3 regions of the Paraclostridium tenue genome follow, and region 1 is predicted to be linked to each of the others. Evidence: riboswitches for the same ligand, from Rfam matches in the RefSeq annotation. Region 1 holds a riboswitch; each other region holds the start of a gene.
The links. Region 1 has a riboswitch for lysine ahead of ABFX13_RS09495 (amino acid permease). Riboswitches for the same ligand answer to the same signal wherever they lie in the genome.
Positions count from the first base shown of each region.

Region 2: another riboswitch for lysine. It lies ahead of nhaC (Na+/H+ antiporter NhaC); the one in region 1 lies ahead of ABFX13_RS09495 (amino acid permease).
Region 3: another riboswitch for lysine. It lies ahead of ABFX13_RS09980 (YfcC family protein); the one in region 1 lies ahead of ABFX13_RS09495 (amino acid permease).

Region 1 is NZ_BAAACP010000010.1:111,406-117,928, forward strand. Features, by position in the region: gene hdcA (histidine decarboxylase, pyruvoyl type) at 1-148, shown strand, start outside; gene ABFX13_RS09480 (basic amino acid/polyamine antiporter) at 243-1,718, shown strand; gene ABFX13_RS09485 (spore coat protein) at 1,940-2,488, opposite strand; gene ABFX13_RS09490 (manganese catalase family protein) at 2,687-3,358, shown strand; gene ABFX13_RS09495 (amino acid permease) at 3,505-4,977, opposite strand; lysine riboswitch at 5,123-5,292, opposite strand; gene ABFX13_RS09500 (spore coat protein) at 5,461-5,949, opposite strand; gene ABFX13_RS09505 (PocR ligand-binding domain-containing protein) at 6,158-6,523, shown strand, end outside.
Region 2 is NZ_BAAACP010000002.1:162,499-169,021, forward strand. Features, by position in the region: gene ABFX13_RS02565 (peroxiredoxin) at 1-985, shown strand, start outside; lysine riboswitch at 1,075-1,246, shown strand; gene nhaC (Na+/H+ antiporter NhaC) at 1,365-2,795, shown strand; gene ABFX13_RS02575 (acyl-CoA dehydratase activase) at 2,821-3,579, opposite strand; gene ABFX13_RS02580 (double-cubane-cluster-containing anaerobic reductase) at 3,595-4,749, opposite strand; gene ABFX13_RS02585 (calcium/sodium antiporter) at 4,867-5,820, opposite strand; gene ABFX13_RS02590 (pyridoxamine kinase) at 6,001-6,523, shown strand, end outside.
Region 3 is NZ_BAAACP010000011.1:102,810-109,332, forward strand. Features, by position in the region: gene ABFX13_RS09965 (DUF975 family protein) at 1-452, shown strand, start outside; gene ABFX13_RS09970 (radical SAM protein) at 1,166-1,627, shown strand; gene ABFX13_RS09975 (hypothetical protein) at 1,872-2,321, shown strand; lysine riboswitch at 2,419-2,598, shown strand; gene ABFX13_RS09980 (YfcC family protein) at 2,775-4,166, shown strand; gene ABFX13_RS09985 (polyphosphate polymerase domain-containing protein) at 4,546-5,235, shown strand; gene ABFX13_RS09990 (DUF4956 domain-containing protein) at 5,253-5,930, shown strand; gene ABFX13_RS09995 (CotH kinase family protein) at 5,927-6,523, shown strand, end outside.

The sequences.
Region 1 (6,523 bases):
AGGAAATGCATTAACTTGTGCACCTTATGTAACTCTTGCAAGAGATGCAGTACCTGAAAGTGGATTCCCTAGCTTAAATACATTAACACTTAATGAATGGTTAGATGAAATGAATTTTAAGCCATTAACAGAGTGTACTCAAAAATAAAATTTTTAAGTACATTTTGTTAAATGTTTAAATGGCAAAATGCACTTAAAGCTAATATGTTTCATAAAATTAAATGAAATTTAGGAGGGCTATTATGAGTGATAAAAGCAGTAGCAAAACTGATGATAATAGCACTAAAAAGCTTGGTGTAGTTGCTTTAGCAGGCGTAGTAATAAGTGCTATGCTAGGTGGTGGGGTTTACAACCTACCACAAAATATGGCTCAACATGCATCTGCAGGGGCAATTTTAATTGCATGGATTATAACAGGTATCGGTATGTGGTTTATTGCAAACACATTTAGAGTACTTGCAGCTGCAAAACCAGATGTAACAACTGGTATTTATGCATATGGAGAGCTAGGGTTTGGTAAATTTACAGGTTTTTTAATGGCATGGGGATATTGGATTTGTAATTCTTTTGCCAATGTAGGATATGCAGTATTATTGATGGACTCCCTTAACTACTTTTTTCCATCATATTTTACAGGTGGGAATAACTGGTTATCAATTATATGTGGATCAATAGTACTTTGGATTATATATTTTGCAGTTTTATCTGGAGTTAAACAAGCTTCATTTTTAAACATTATAGGGACAATTGGGAAATTAGTTCCATTAGCTATATTCTTATTAGTAATAGCTATATCATTTAAAGCTTCACTATTTTTTACTGATTTCTGGGGATTAAAAACTGTAGCATCAGTTCATGATAGTTCTTTAGGAGGATTATTACCTCAGGTTAAGAGTACTATGCTTGTAACTTTATGGGTATTTACGGGTATAGAAGGTGCAGTTGTTGTATCAGGAAGGGCTAAATCTCAAAAAGATGTTGGGAAAGCAACATTTTTAGGATTTTTAATATGTCTTTTATTATACACAGCACTTTCATTATTACCACTTGGTGTAGTTCCCCAAGGAACTGTATCAAAAATGGCTCCACCATCAACAGCAGCTGTATTGATGACTGTAATTGGTAAATGGGGTAGTATAATAATGAATGTTGGTGTTATTATAGCCATATTAAGTTCATGGCTTATATGGACAGTTATGCTTTCAGAACTTCCATTTGCAGCAGCTAAAAATGGAACATTCCCTAAAATATTTACTAAAGAAAATAAAAATGAAGCACCTGCATTTTCCTTACTTGCATCTACAATTGTAATGCAAATAATATTAATATGTGTACATTTTACAGGAAATGCTTGGAATATGATGCTAAGTATAACAAGTGTCATGGCTCTACCTTGTTATATAGCTTCAACTTTATATTTATATAAAATATCATCAAAAGAGGATACTTATCCTAAAAAAATATTTGCAAGTCGTAAATATGCATTTGTTACTTCTATATTAGGGACTATATACGGAATATGGTTACTTTATGCAGCTGGACTTGAATATTTATTAATATCACTTGTTATTTATGCAATAGGTATCCCAGTATTTAAAAAAGCAAGAAAAGAAACAGAGCCTAACAAACCTGAATTTACTAAGATAGAAGAATATGTTGCTATAGGGCTAATAGTGCTTGGAGTGATCGGGTTAATATACTTATTTGTATTTATGTAATTTAAAATTATCATGTTAATATAGGGAGGTTAATTAAAGTTAATCTCTCTATTTTTTTATTTTAGAGAAGAAGTATTTAAAAATTTTTTTAATAAGTTTATCAGCTATTACAACTATCATCGATATTAAAATTTTAAATATAGTTATATTATTAAATAAAAAAAGACGTATTCAATTTATATCTAATACGTCTTTTTTATTACATTTTAATAAAATTAAATTTATTGATTCACTTCATTATATATAGAAGCTACTTTATCTATTTCAGTTTGTGGTGCTGGACATAAAGGATAGAATCCATTTTTCACCATCCATTGACTTACTTCATAAGCATGATTACAACTCATAGTAAATGCATCTTTTAAAAACTCTCTTAATTGAGGATTGCTTGCTTCCATTGAACTCCAAGCATATTCTCTTCCTGCTCTTTTTAAAGTTAGTAAATATCCTGTAGCTATTTCTCTATCATTTAAATTTTGAATATCTGTTCTAGGAGTAACTGGTATTGTTGGAACAGGAGCATTAGTAAAATCTTGTAAAGTAGATTTTAACTCAGGTACGTTTAAATTTTCATTAGGAGCACTTGACTCTTTTACAAATTTAACTTTCATATTATAGTCTTGTATATGAACTGGAAAATGTGTTTCTATCATAGACTTAAGTTCTTGGTCTGTAACTTGATTTTTATACATAGCCATATTAGTTATACTATTTACACAACTTAAAATTAATTCATGTAAATTATGTAATTCTGCTGGTGTTAATTGCATAAGAGACCTCCTAAATAATATAAAATTTATTTCCGTTATTATTATTAAATATAAAATTAAAAAGATTCGTGGAAAATATTTCATTATTTGAGTTGATTATATATATATGGAAGTATGTACATTTAATTTAAATAACTAGAATATAAGTAAAAATTATGGGAATTATAATTTTGAAGAAAATTTGTGGAGGTGTTAACTTTGTTTAAACACGACAAAGCTTTATTAAAAGAAGTAAAAGTAGAAAAACCTAATCCTCAATATGCAGTTTTAATGCAAGAACAATTAGGAGGAGCAAATGGAGAATTAAAAGCTGCAATGCAGTATTTATCTCAAAGTTTTAGAATTAAAGACCCTGAAATAAAAGATTTATTTCTTGATATAGCAGCTGAAGAACTTAGTCATATGGAAATGGTAGCTCAAACTATAAATTTACTAAATGGACATGATGTTAATTATAATGAAGTTAAATCAGGAGAAATTGAAAGCCATGTTTTATCAGGGTTATCACCATTTTTAATAAATTCTTCTGGGTATTCTTGGACAGCAGATTATGTTACTGTAACAGGTGATTTAGTGGCAGACTTACTTTCTAATATAGCTTCTGAACAAAGAGCTAAAGTTGTATATGAATATTTATACCGTCAAATTGAAGATAAATACGTAAGAGAAACTATAGATTTTCTATTAAATAGAGAAGAAGCACATAATGCTTTGTTTAGAGAAGCTTTAAATAAAATTAAAGATACTGGTTCAAATAGAGATTTCGGAATAACTGAAGATTCAAAATTATACTTTGATTTATCTACACCAGGACCACAACATACACCACCTACTCCTACACCACCTTCTTTTGACAATACAAGAAGATAAAATATAATTAAAGTCAAAATATAAATTTAATTAAAACTTTTATTGAGGATTAAGTAGTACTCAATGGAAGCTTTATTCACATATTAGAGAAAAAAGATATTTTCATTAAATAGTATGAAAATATCTTTTTTTATTCTTAAATAGATTTAGTTTAATTCTTGAATGTCTTTTTCAATGATTTCAGAAGCCTTTTCTCTAGATTCAACATAGGTTAAATCTACTTGATCTAAAGGAATAACTTTAGTTTTGTGTTTAATCTTATAATATATATATAAAGCGAAGAATAAAGGAATACCTATATAAGAAGCCACTAAACCTTTCCAATCGATACCTGATGGCTTTATACAGGAATAACCTTGACCAATTATTATTATAAGACACATTAAAAGTGCTAAGATAGGTCCAAAAGGGTACAATTTAGCTTTATATTTTAATTCTTTTAAATCATGACCTTGATGAATATAAGCTTTTCTGAATCTATAATGACAAACTGCTATACCTACCCATGCGATAAACCCTGCAAGACCAGATGCAGCAACTAGCCAAACATAAACAGTACTTTCTGCAAATATACCTGTTAAGAAACATGCAGAAGCTATTATAGTAGTTAAAACTAAAGCATTTACAGGAACGCCTCTTTTATTAGTTTTTGCAAACATTTTAGGAGCAAGTCCTTCTTTTGCCATAGAGTGAAGCATTCTACTTGATGCATACATACCAGAGTTACCAGCAGATAATACAGAAGTTAATATAACTGCATTCATAAGAGAAGCAGCACCAGCTATTCCGGCTTTTTCAAAAACCATAGTAAATGGACTTTCTGAAACTCCTGCTTGTGTAAAAGGTATTATAGCACCTAAAACTACTATAGTTCCTAAATAGAATATTAATATTCTCCAAAATATTGATTTTATAGCTTTTGGTATAGTTTTTTCAGGATTCTCACTTTCACCAGCGGCAATTCCTATAAGCTCTGTACCTTGGAATGAAAAACCAGCAACTAAAAATATTGCAAATATAGATTTAGCTCCACCATGAAATGGTCCATCAGCTATAAAATAATTATGAAATCCTATTTCATCTGAACCCATTATTCCAAGAATCATTAGTACTCCTATTACTAAAAATATAATTACAGTAAGTACTTTAATACCAGCAAACCAGTATTCAGATTCTCCATAAGCTTTTGATGATAAAAAGTTTAATCCAACAATTATAAATAAAAATAATATACTCCAATAAAATCCTGGAACATGAGGAAACCAGTATTTCATAACTAAAGAGCCTGCAACCATTTCAGCAGCTATTGTTATAGCCCAGTTGTACCAATAGTTCCATCCAAGTGCAAAGCCAAGTGCTGGATCTATAAACTTAGTTGCATAAGAACTAAATGAACCAGATATTGGCATATAAGTTGCCATTTCACCCAAACTAGTTATTAAAAAATAAACCATTACTCCTATTAGTCCATAAGCTAATAATGCTCCTCCAGGTCCTGCTTGATGAAGTGTATCTCCCATTGCAAGAAATATACCCGTTCCTATGGAACCACCTAAAGCTATCATGTTTAAGTGTCTTGCTTTTAATCCTCTTTTTAATTCGTGATTTTGTTCACTCATTTAAATTATCCTCCTTATGGTGTCAATTATAAATAAGTAACTAAGATAATCAAAATATTTTTAACAATAAAAAAGTCATGAGACTATACCCATGACATAAATACAAAAATATCATACAAAAAGTACAACGTTATCGTATGTCTTCATTGAAAATAGCTCTCCACAAAATGTGACAGTCTTATATATATTCTATATAAGCCCAGTAAATAGTATTAAAGCTATTAACTATTTACTTCGGCGAAATTTCCTTTCATATTACTTCATTGAGCTTACCTCCATAATACTAATCTTAAATTTCGCGCCTCTATCTCAGTTATCTACTTGTTGTATTCAATTATAAATAAAATTTAAAATAAGTCAATATTAAAAATTATAGTTATAAAGTTAATTATTTTCAGATATTTAGTATCAACTATATTAAATCAAATATTCATGATCTTTAGAATTAATAATTATTAAAAAGTATATTATTTATTAAAAATATTAGTTGTACATATTATGTTGGCTCATATAATTATAAATTTTTTCACCATGTTCTTGTTCTTCTTTTTGAATATGGTTTAAAACTTGTCTTACATTTTTATCTCTAAATTCAAATATAGCTGTATCATATGTAGATGATACATATTTTTCTGTACTAAGCATATCCTGACATAGAACCTTATCATGTTGATTAAATTGCATACTTTGAGATGCTTGTGAATTAAGGTTAGGCATAGTTGAATTAGTTTGAATATTTGAATTTTGATTTTCTTGGCTTTGACCTTGATTTACGTTAGGCACAGTACCACTTAATAATTGATTTATAGAATCTAAGTGTTGTTGTTCTTTTTGAGAAAGTTGATTAAATAAATTTTTTAGATCAGAACAAGAAGCTTTTTGAGCATAATCCTTATATTTTTGAACGCATAATTCTTCATGATTTTTTTCATCTTCTAATAACATTCTTTCTTTAGTAGTTAAATTTAACATAAAATACACCTCCAACATTATTTTGTATAATAAAATAAGATATTATTCAAAAACATATAGAAAATATATAAATAAAAATAGAAATTTAATATACACTTTTAAACAAAATAAGCCAATTAGTATATAATTTTTTTATATTATTAAAGTTATATGTGTTAAAATTATTATATATTAAGTTAGAAAAATTACTTTTAAAGGAGTATAAAAAGTGAGAAATGAAAGCTTAAGTTTAAATAAAATAATTGATTCTAAAAAGTGGGATAACTTGCAGGACTATCTTTCTATAGTTACTAAAATGGCAATTGTTATTGTAGATTATAAAGGAAATCCAGTTACGAAGCATAGTGGCTGTCATAAATTTTGTGAAAGGGTAAGAGCTAATTCAGATTTAGCAAAGCATTGTAAAAAGTGTGATTCAAGAGGAGGATTAGAAGCTGTACGATTAAACAAACCATACATATATTTATGTCATTATAATATAGTAGATGTTGCAATTCCTATTATTATAGATGGTAAATATATTGGAGCTATTATGGCAGGTCAAGTAAAACTATCAGATTCTAATTTTTGTGAT
Region 2 (6,523 bases), on a different contig from region 1:
AGGAGATCCTTCAAATGTTGATGCTTTTTTACTTGATTTTGTTATTTATGCATTTGCTGAAATAAAACCTGATGGTACCTTATTCATTCCAACCCCTAAATATCTACGCCAACTATTATCTTTAAGAAAAGATAATCCAGGTTTAAATGTCATAGTTGCTATTGGTGGCTGGGGGCAAGATGGATTTTCAGATGCTTCATTAACACCAACTTCTAGATATAAGTTTGCAAGAGAAGTAAATGCACTTATTAATCAATATGATTTAGATGGTATTGACATTGACTGGGAATATCCTGCAAATAGTGCCGCTGGAATTAAATCTAGACCTGAAGATAAAGAAAACTTTACACTTCTTTTGACTGCTATTAGAGATGTTATAGGTCCTAATAAATGGTTAAGTGTTGCTGGTACAGGTGAAAGAGCATATATAAACAGAAGTGTTGAAATAGCTAAAATTGCACCTTTAATAGATCATTTTAACTTAATGAGCTATGACTTTACTGCTGGTGAAACAGGATCTAATGCTCAAAAGCACCAAGCAAATCTATATGACTCTAATCTATCAATACCTGGTTACAGTGTAGATGCTATGGTTCAAAATTTAACTAATGCTGGAATGCCTTCACAAAAAATATTGCTTGGAGTTCCTTTTTATGGACGTTTAGGTGCTACAATTACAAGATCTTATGATCAACTTAGAAAAGATTATATTAATAAAAATGGATATGAATTCAGATTTGACAAAGATGCTCAAGTTCCATACTTAGTAAAAGATGGAGAATTTGCTATGTCATATGATGATATTCTTTCTATATATATAAAAGCTCAATATGTAATAGATAATTGTTTAGGTGGTATATTCTCTTGGATGGCTCCATACGATAAAGCTAATATACTTGCTAAAGCAATGAATCAAGGTATTAATGATCCTAATGAATTAAGAAGGGAAATAGAGGAAACTTATGGTCCTAATGTTTTAAACTAAAAAATTTATTAGATTTTAATTTTGTCTTAATTAGTATTTACATTTTTATTTTATATGATATAATAAATTTATTGAATAAACAGAATATAACTAATGGTAGAGGTCGCATTATTAAATATTACTATTATTGAGGGAAAGCACCTATGAGATAATAGGAAAGGTAATAATGCCGAAATATATAAGTTTTGCTTTGAACTTATATGTTGGGGTTATGCATAACATGTATAACACTGTCACTTTATGTGGAGAGCTATCTTTAGATTACGTTATTATATTTATATAATAATTTCAGGTCTAGAAGTATCTCTTTGTCTTCTAGACCTTTTTTAGTATTACGCTCCATTTTAAGTTATATTCTTATATATTATTGGAGGTTATTATGTTAAAAAGAGAAAAAAGACAAGCTTCACTGGGTGATTCACTTTTATGTATAGGTGTTTTAGTATTTCTATTATGTATATCATTAACTAAGTTAGGTGTTTCAGCTCATATACCATTAGCTTTAGGAGGAATATTTAGTGGTTTTATAGCTGTTTTTAAACTAGGATTTACATGGAAAGAAATTGAAAAAGGTATATTATCTACTATAAATTCTACAATGCAAGCTATAATTATTCTTTTAATCGTAGGTATGCTAATTGGTACATGGATATTATCTGGTGTTGTTCCAAGCATGATTTATTGGGGATTAAACATATTATCACCAGGAATATTTTTAGTTGCTACAACTATAATATGTTCTATAGTTTCTATATCAACAGGTTCTTCTTGGACTACGGCAGGTACTATAGGTATTGCACTTTTAGGTATAGGTAGTGCACTTGGAATTCCTAAAGAAATAATAGCTGGGGCTATAATTTCTGGAGCATACTTTGGGGATAAAATGTCTCCTCTTTCAGATACTACAAATTTAGCACCTGCTATGGCGGGAACTGATTTATTTACTCATATAAAACATATGTTGTATTCAACAATTCCTTCATATTTAATAGCACTTATAATATATGCAGTTATAGGTTTTAAATATGCAGGTCAAGCTATAGATAGTAGTCAGATTACACAAATTCAACAGGCATTATCAGCAAGTTATAACACATTATCACCATTATTATTATTAATTCCAGCATCAGTTATAATAATGGTAATTTTAAAAGTACCTGCTGTTCCAGGACTTATAATAGGTACACTACTTGGTGGGTTAGTAGCTATAGTTTTCCAAGGTGCTTCTTTTAAAGAAGTATTAGAGGTTGCTCAAGTTGGTTATGCATCTAATAGTGGTATGGTCTTTGTTGACGAATTATTATCTCGTGGTGGACTTAATAGCATGTTAGGTACAGTATCACTTATGTTATGTGCTTTAGCTACTGGTGGTATACTTGAAAAAACTGGAATGTTAGAAGCTTTAGCTACTGCAATATTAAAGTTTGCAAAAGGAACTTTAGGGTTAGTTGCTGCAACTATATTTACTTGTATAGGAACTAATCTAGCAGTTGCTGATCAATATTTAGCTATAGTAATGCCTGGAAGTATGTATAGAGAAGCTTTCAAAAAACAAGGTTTAGCTCCTGAAAATTTATCACGAGCATTAGAAGATAGTGCCACTATAACTTCTCCACTTATCCCTTGGAATACATGTGGAGCTTATATGAGTGCTACACTTGCAGTTGGATCATTTGCATTTTTACCATATGCATTTTTTAACTTATTATGTCCTATAATATCATTAACTTTAGCTGCTACAGGAATTGGCATAACAAAATTATCAAATCAATCACAAATAAAAGTTGAAAAAGAAGAATCAATTGCATAATAAAAGGATGGTCTAAACCATCCTTTTATTTTTTATATCCTATAATAGCTGCTCCTAATGCTCCTATTATTTGAGTATCCTCAGCTATATATATTTTCTTATTTAAACTTTCTTCAATCATATTTACAAGTACACTACATTTTGCTACTCCACCTGTAAATGCAATTTCATCTAATATATCAATCCTAGATAACATTGATTTTGACCTATTTGCTATAGATTGTAATATACCTGATGCTATGGATTCTTTCGATACATTTTTTGCTAATAAACTTATTATCTCTGACTCTGCAAAAACTGTACACATACTTGAAATTATTTCAGGTTTAGCACCTTTTGCTAAATCATCTATACTATCAACATCAGTTCCTAATAAATTCGATGTAACCTGTAAAAACCTGCCTGTTCCAGCTGCACATTTATCATTCATTATAAAATTAGACACATTTCCATCATTATCTAAATTTATTACTTTGCTATCTTGTCCGCCTATATCTAGAATTGTTTTTATATTATTATTTAAAAAGTGAATGCCTTTAGCATGGCATGTTATTTCTGTTACTTTTTTATCTACAAAATCCATACTAACTCTTCCATATCCAGTTCCTATAACTTTTTTTATATCACTTTTTTCTATATCTTTAGTTAGTTTATCGTAAACTTCAAGTGACGCACACTTAGGGCTCCATCCTGTTGGTATTATAATCTTTTTTATTATATTACTACCATCAAATAAAACTCCTTTAGTTGCTACAGAACCGGAATCTATACCTACACTGTACATAAAATCCCCCTAATTTTAGTCTATCATTTCTATAAATGCTTCAAATCTTGTTCTTAGTTGTTCTGTATCTGATTTTGAATAATCAGTTTCTATAGCCATATACGGTTTATTTTTAACTTCGTTTACAAATTTTTTAACTCTATAGCTCTCTACATTAAATGTATGACATGCTTGTAATACAACATCTATTACTCCATCTATTTTATATTCATCTATTAATCTATCTAAAAGATCTATTCTTTCATCATTATTAACCATGCATGAGCATGCTATATTTATGTATTTTTTAGCTATAGCATCTATTGGATTAGGATTATTTTCATCTACTAATTCATCATTAGATCTTATTCCTCCACAAGTTTCAAATGCAACTACAACTGCTCCACTATCTTCTATAGTTTTTACTATTTTTTCACTTACTCCACCTATTGGACATCCTGTGATTAGGATTCTTGGCTTATCCTCACTTACTGGTCTTTCTCCCTTTTCATATTTGTCTTTTATTGATACTATCATATCCTTTATGCTATTTTTTAGCTCATCTCTATCAAATTTAAATCCAGAATTATATAATACTTGATGCATATCATATCCATTCATCGGTGGTGGAACTAACTTACCTAATTCATAAAACTCTTTTAATAATTTTCTTTCTTCATTTTTATCTTTTATAGCTTCTTTTAAATCTTCATCAGTTATTTTTACTGAGAATCTATTTTCTATATCTTCTTTTAAAACTTTAATCTCATTTTTCCAAAGTTCATATGCATATTTTCCATTTCTACTATTTGGAAGTTGCATTAAATGTAAATCTTTAATTTTTGCTAATTCTTCATACATTTTTTTCTTTCCATCACATGTTGTTTCTCCTATTAGTAAATCTGAAAAATAAAAGTATGGGCAAGTATCTGTTATAGCATGTCCAAAACTAGATTTAATAAGTGGACAAAGATTTCTCGGTAAAATCTTTTCAGCTTCTGGTATTGGCTCTTCACTTACTCCACATACTCCTACTGTTACAGCTTTAGCAGCCATAGGTATTTCAACTGGCGTAAATGCACAAAATACACCTACTAGCTTTTTACCACTTTCTTTTAACTCTTTTGCTCTTATAAATCCATTTCTTCTAGCTTCACTAAATTCTTCGAATTTTTCTGGTAATGATATCATTGTCTTTCCCCCAATAACTATAATGATTTACAATGAAATTTTAACATATACCATCTTTTTATGTACAATAGTAAAAAACTATATAGTTTATATTAGTTATAGTTTTTTACTATATATTTATTTTCTTATTATTATAAATACCATATATCCTATATAAATTAAACCTAGTATAATTCCTTCAATCTTATTCACTTCTTTTTTAGTAGTAGCAAATATATAAGTTATTATAGATATTATAAACATTATAAACATATCTATAAATACTACAGGATGAACTGCTATAGGATGAATAAAAGCTGATATTCCCAATACAAATAATATATTAAAAATATTTGATCCTAATATATTTCCCATTGCTATATCACTTTCACCTTTTTTAGCTGCAACTACACTAGTTACTAACTCTGGCAAAGATGTTCCTACAGCAACTATTGTAAGTCCGACTAAATTTTCACTCATTCCAAGGGATAATGCTATATTAGTTGCACTTTTTACAACTAAATTTCCACCTAAAATAATTCCTATTATTCCAACTAAACTTATTAATACACTCTTTAGTATAGATGATTTAGAATTTCCTTGTTCTACGTTCATTTCTTCTTTTGAAGTTATAGCCATTTCTAAAAGATAGTACATAAATATTGAAAATAGTGCAAGTAACATAAGTCCATCTGACTTAGTCAGTTCATTTTCACTATAGCCTTGAAACCTTACATCATGAGATAATATTAAAAGAACTAATGATGCTAATAAAATAAAAGGAAATTCTTTTAATATTGTCGTCTTTTGAACTTTAACAGGTCTTATTATAGATGCAATGCCAACTACGGCTAATAAGTTAAATATATTAGATCCAACTACATTGGCTATGGCAATATCATTATTTCCACTTAGTGCAGCTGTTACACTTACTGCAGCCTCTGGGGCACTAGTTCCAAATGCTACAATAGTAAGTCCTATTACTATTGTCGGTATTTTTAAAGATTTTGCTATTGAAGATGCTCCACTAACAAAAAAATCTGCACATTTTATAAGTACTATAAATCCAATTATAAGTAATAAAAAACTCATACAAATTCTCCTTTTTTATATTTTAAATTTATGTTAACCATATATTTATTTATTTATAACTTTATTTAAAATCATGTAACAAATTGTACTAATACAATTTGTTTATTTTGTATAAATATGTTAAATATAACATTTCCATAGTAATATATAATTATAAATTTTATTAAAGGAGGTTTTTGTATGATAAAAAAAGTTGCTGCTATTCATGACTTATCTGGGATTGGAAGATGTTCTTTAACTATTGCAATTCCTATATTATCAGCTTTAAAAGTACAATGTTGTCCTTTTCCAACAGCTATATTATCAAGCCAAACAGGCTATCCAAAATATTCATTTTTAGATTTAACATCTGAAATGATTTCTTATAAAAAAGTTTGGCATGAACTTAACGTAGATTTTGATTGTATATATAGTGGTTTTTTAGGATCTGAAAATCAAATTGATATAGTATCTGATTTTATAAATGATAATAAAAATTCATTAGTTATAGTAGATCCAGTAATGGGCGATAATGGTTGTCTATATCCAATATTTAATAAAACTATGTGTGATAAAATAAAAAATTTAGTTAAACACTCAAATATAGTTACCCCTAATATCACTGAAGCTCTGATATTAACAGAATCAGATTATACTCAAATTAACCTTTGTAAAGCTGAACTTATATCATTAGCTAAAAAAGTATCTAATTTAGGTCCTAGTA
Region 3 (6,523 bases), on a different contig from region 1:
ATGAAATTTTATATGATAAAAAAATAGATAGAGCACCATTAGGATTAGTTGTTAAGTTAAATAGTATCGTATCATTGAAAATGATGGTAGGATTCATGTTATTTGTAATTCCTGGAATTATAATAAGCTTAAAGTATGCACCACTAAATTATATTTTATGTAAGTACCCAGAGCTTTCATCTAAAGAAATATTAAATAAAACAAAAGAAATGAGCAAAGGAATTAAATGGAAAATATTTGTGTTTAATATACTACTAATATTTATAGAAGTAGTAATGATATTAGTAACATCACCAAATATGTATGTTGAGGGTTATATTTGGTTAGATATATTTACAAGTATTTTAAACTTTATTGTATCAACAATTATGGTAGTTTTTACTTGGATATTTAGTATGAAGCTATTTATTTCTGTAGACAATATTAAATATTCAAATACTAAATATAATTAAAAAAATAAATAATAAATATAATCAAAAATAAAGATAAAATCATGAAATATTTAATAAATTAAATAATGACTTTAATTAAATAATTAAATTTTCGGGAGAAAATAAAAAATCTCAAAAGAGTGAATATGTTGGATGTAAGTAATGTCAATATGTTTACTCTTTTTAAATATAAACTATTTACTAAATCTAAATTTAGGAAATGGTCATATGTAACTAAATTTTAATATTTATTTTATAATTAGAGTGCACTAAGATTAAATTAAGAGAGGTGGGAACAATTAATTCAGTAAAAGGATCTATATTAATATTATTACATTTCATGGCATTTGTTTTTTTAATACACTTTGTGTCTGGAGAGTACGCAATTTCTGGAATGATTTTGGTTTTAAGCCTAATAGGGTTAAATACAGCTTTGCGTAATGAAAATAAATTAGATAAATTTAAATATTATAAGATAGTCATTATATTTTTAATAGTTTGTATTATATTTAGGTATATAGTAATTAATCTTTAAAAACACATTTAAAGAGATATATAAGGACAAACACTTTAAGGCAATTAAACACTTAAAATTATGTCAAGTGTGTTCATCAAATGCACAGAAAGTTTATAGCTTGCCAGTTCTTTTTATGTTATTCTAAAACATAGATATAATTGTAAAAATTTTACATAAATCGATTATCTAATATATTTAAACTAGGAGCAGACAAATCATGAAGCTAAAATCATTTATAGAAATTTCAACTTATGGGTTAAAACCAATATTCCTAAAAAATACTAATCCAATACTAGCTACTATAATACTTACAGATTATTGTAACCTTACTTGTAAGCATTGTGCAGTCAACAATATAAATAAAATAATTCATCCTTATGAAGATATAAAAGAGGAAATGTTAAAGCTTTATGATGAAGGCGTTAGAATTTTATTTTTTTGTGGTGGAGAAACTCTTCTTTGGAAGGATAAGGGGAAAAGTGCTAAAGACTTAATTAGAGAAGCTAAAGAAATAGGTTTTGAATTAGTCAATATAGTTACAAATGAAACTATAGATTTAGATATTAAAGAAGCAGATATTATCCATGCAGTAGAGCAAATTTATACTTTTCAATATATTGATAAGACATGGAGTATTGCACAAAATAATCCATGGCCTGACAAGATAAAATTGTATTAAATAGTGGGTATTATTGTTGTGAATCATATCCACCATTAAAATTCACGTAAACCATATTGATAAAAGAATCAATATGGTTTTTATTTTTAGAAATAATAATTTAATTATAAACAAGTTTACTAGACGATGTATTACTTTATTAAATACAATAAAAAATTTAAATAGTATTTGCAACAATATATATATTTAAATTGTATTTATATATGAAAGGAAGAAAACATAAATATTTATTGGAGGTAAAATTATGAAAAATAAAATAAGTATACTAGTAGCAGCATTATTAGTTTCAATAAGTGGCATCTTAGTATTTGCAGACAATAACTCATCAAATAATAAACAAGATTCAACTTTAGTACAAATAACACCAGAACAACTAGACGTTATGGGGACGATAACAAATATAAAACATGAAGGAGATAACATAATAATAAGAGTAGAAGCTGTTAAAGATGAGAACATTAAACATGGAATTGCTACACTAGACTTAAAACCAGAAGCTAGATACGACATAGCAGACGTTATAATAAATAAAAATACAATAATCAAAAAATCAGACTCAGACAAATCACTTAAACCATCAGATATAAAACAAAATCAGAGAGTAGAAGTTAAATTTGAAAAAATAGAAGGTAGATCTTATCCAGTATATGCCAATGCATATAGTGTTATGATTACTGATATAAATAATTATTAAAAATATAAAAAAATTCTAAATATTTACAATACTATGAAATTGTGTTATAATATTTATAATAAATAAAACTTAATATAAATTACCTCATCTAAAAAAAGATTGAGGTAGAGGTCGCATTTACTAAGAGTAATATTGAAGAGGTCGGAATCCAATGACTCAATATAAAAGGAGTAAGTGCCGAAGTGCTAGTGTCCAAAGCTAGTGCTGGGACTGTATTTAATAAGTACAGTACTGTCATCAAAATTATCCCGAGTTTTGATGGAGAGCTATCTTAAGTAAGATATAGGGAAGATGTAGGTATGTTGTATTTGGCATATTCAGCTCAACATGTACTCATGTTGAGCTTTTTTAATATATGCGAGAAGCAAACTTTTACATCTATACAAACTAAGATAGAAAAAGGGAAAAATACAATTAATTGTCTTACTTTAAAAAAATGGGGGGAGATTAAAAATGAACACTTTAAGAAAAAGAAAGTTTACTATGCCAAGTACACTTACTATAATATTTTTACTAATAGTAGTAATGGCACTTCTTACTTGGATAGTACCAAGTGGAAGTTTTGAAAGAGAAGACATAGAAGGAAGGATGGTTGTTGTAGCTGGAACTTATGAAAAAATAAAATCAAATCCACAAGGAATAGCTGATGTATTTACAGCACCTATAAATGGATTTATAGATGCAGCAGAAGTAGTTGGATTTGTTTTAATAGTAGGAGGAGCTTTTGGAATAGTTAACAAAACAGGAGCTATAGAAGCAATTATAGCTTATACTGTAAACAAAATGAAAAAATTCCAATTCCTAATAATACCTATATCAATGATACTCTTTGGATTAGGCGGGACAACGTTTGGAATGAGTGAAGAAACACTGCCTTTTTATATGATATTTATTCCACTTATGACTAGCATGGGATATGATTCACTAACAGCAGTGGCAACAGTTTTTATAGGAGCAACAGCTGGATTTGGAGCAGCTACTACTAATCCTTTCTCTGTAGGAATAGCACAAGCACTTTCAAATATAGCACCAGGTTCTGGAATAGAGTATAGAGTTATTATGTTTGTAATATTCATGGCTATAAGTATAGCATTTGTTATGATGTATGCTAATAAAGTTAAAAAGGATCCGACAAAGTCTTTAGTTCAGAATATATCATTAAATCAAGAAGCAATAGATAGTAGTGATATAAATATAAAAGAGTTTACAAAAAGAGAAGCTATGGTAATAGCAATTTTTACAATAGGTATGGGAATTATGGTGTATGGAGTTTTAAAACTAGGTTGGTACATCACTGAGATTGCAATGGTATTTACAGCTATAGGTGTAATATCAGGATTAGCAGCAGGACTTAAACAAGATGAAATAGTTAGTTCGTTTACAAGTGGAGCAAAAGATTTAATGTCAGCAGGATTATGTATAGCATTTGCACGTGGAATAGTTATAATTGCAGAAAATGGATATATAATAGATACAATCTTAAATTCTGCAGCAAATGTATTAAATGGATTACCAAAAGCTATATTTATAAATTTAACTTTTTTAATAGAAGGTTTAATAGCATTTTTAATACCATCAGCATCAGGTCTTGCATCACTTACAATACCTGTTCTTGCACCACTTGGAGATTTAGTAGATGTATCTAGACAAATGATAGTTACAGCTTATCAATTTGGTATAGGTATAACTAACTTAATAACACCAACATCTGGAGTTTTAATGGGAGCACTAGCACTAGCTAATATTCCTTGGTCAAAGTGGGTTAGATTTATAATGCCTTTAATTGTAGTATTAGTAATTACTACAATGATATTTTTAACAACAGGATTATATATAGGGTTTTAATATAGGGGGTAAGTTATGATAACTCATAATGATTATATAGATAATATGTCAGATAGGGTTATAACTATTAAGTATGGTAAGGTTTTAAGTTAACCTTAAAGTACAGAATTTAATATTTAGTTAAATTGCTATAAACATAAAATAAATAATATGTAGTAAATATGGGTTCAGTGAGATTCATTTCCACCATTTAAAACCATGAAAATAGTATTGGCTGTATAGTCAATACTATTTTTGATTTAATATATCTTAATTATGGAAAAAATATGCCAAAATTCATAATTAATTATAAAACTAAAATTTTCGGAATACACTGCAAATTTTTACAATATACGACAATAACTATTGGTATAATATCTGAGGGAAAGGGGGTGGTAAAATGATAGATCAAAATGTTGTAACTCGGGTAGAAAAGAAATATGAAATAAATGCATTTACTGCAATGAACTTAAAAAGCATTTTATGTAAAACATTAATTCAAGATTCGCATAATACCAATGATGGGTATATGGTTAGATCGTTATATTTTGATACATTTTACAATAATGACTATTTTGACAAAGAAAATGGATTAGAATATAGAAGAAAAATAAGACTTAGGACATATGATCCAAGGTCGCAATTTCTAAAATTAGAACTTAAACAAAAAGAAGGTGACTATCAGCATAAATATTCATTAACTATACCAAAAAACATGGCTCAAAGACTTTTAGATGGACACTATGAAGTATTAAAAGAACTAAACAATGATTTTGCAGATAAATTGTATACTATAATGCAGACTAATTTATATAGACCAAAATGTATAGTAGAGTATAAAAGATTAGCTTATATAGTTAAAGAAAATAATACAAGGATAACTATAGATAGTGATTTGAAATCTAGTGAGTCAAATATGGATATATTTAATCCTTCACTCTCTCTAAATACGGTAACTAGTAAAACAATACTAGAAGTAAAATACAACAATTTTTTATTAAGTTATGTAAAAGATATAATAGATAATACTAATAAATCTCAAACATCAGCTAGTAAATATTGTATGTCGAGATATATTAGCTACTTATAAGGGGGAAAAAACTAGAAATGAAAGAAATGATTTTAAAATACTTTCAAGAAAGTAATTCATCAATGAGTATTGAACAGGTATTACTTAATTTTTTAGTATCAATAATATTGTCTATAGTAATATATTTGGCATATAGATATTCTCATTCAAAGGCAGTATATAGTCAAAGATTTAATGTATCGCTTTCCATGTTAACTATAGTAACTACTATGGTTATGAATGTAATTGGAAATAATATAGCTCTATCTCTAGGTATGGTGGGGGCACTGTCTATAGTTCGTTTTAGAACAGCTATAAAAGACCCAAGAGATTCAGTTTATATCTTTTGGTGTATAGTAGTAGGTATTTGTTGTGGAGTATCTGAATATACAATAGCAGGTATAGGAAGTGCAATATTATTTATATTCTTACTTATATTTGGGCATATAAAGTCAAATGATAGGTATTTACTTGTAATACATGCAAAGGCAAAAGTTGAAGAAGAAATAGAAAAAGCTATCTTAGTATTTTATAATGGTGAAGCTAATATGCGTGTAAAAAATACTACAAGTGAAAGAGTTGAATATATATATGAACTTTCACAACGTATAATAAATTCTTCTAAAGACAAAGGACATATCAATAAAAAACTATATGAACTAGATGGAGTAGAAAGCGTTAACTTAGTTTGCCAAAATGAGGATATAAATAGATGATGAAAAAAATATTAGCTAGTAAAAGAAATCTAAGTATATTGGTAGCAATAGGATTACTAGTATCAAGTATTTCACTATCTATATTTATAGAAAAAAATTCTCAAAAAAGAGTACATAATCATAGACAAAAAGATATAAAAAATCAGCCAAGAGAATTTGATATGAAAGAGGATTATACTATAAGTGATTCTTTTAGTACTCATTTGCCATTAGTAGTTATAGATACTAATGGTGAAAGCCCAAAGTCTGGTGTTACTTGGGATCCAGAAAAAAGGTACTTTACATCGGTAGATATAGATCCATACGTTGATGGAAGTATAAGTATTATTGATAATGAGGGAAGCATAAATAATATTAAAGATAAGCCTACTAATAAATCAGATATATTAATCAAGCAAAGAGGTAACACCTCAACTAGATTTCCTAAAAAACAATATTTAATAAAAACAATAAATAAAGATGGAAGCAAAAATAAGCAAGATATATTAGGCATGGGAGAAGAATGGGAATGGGTACTGAATATATCTTATATAGATAAAACTCTACTTAGAAATTATATGGCTTTAAATATTGCAGGAGAAATAATGCCATAT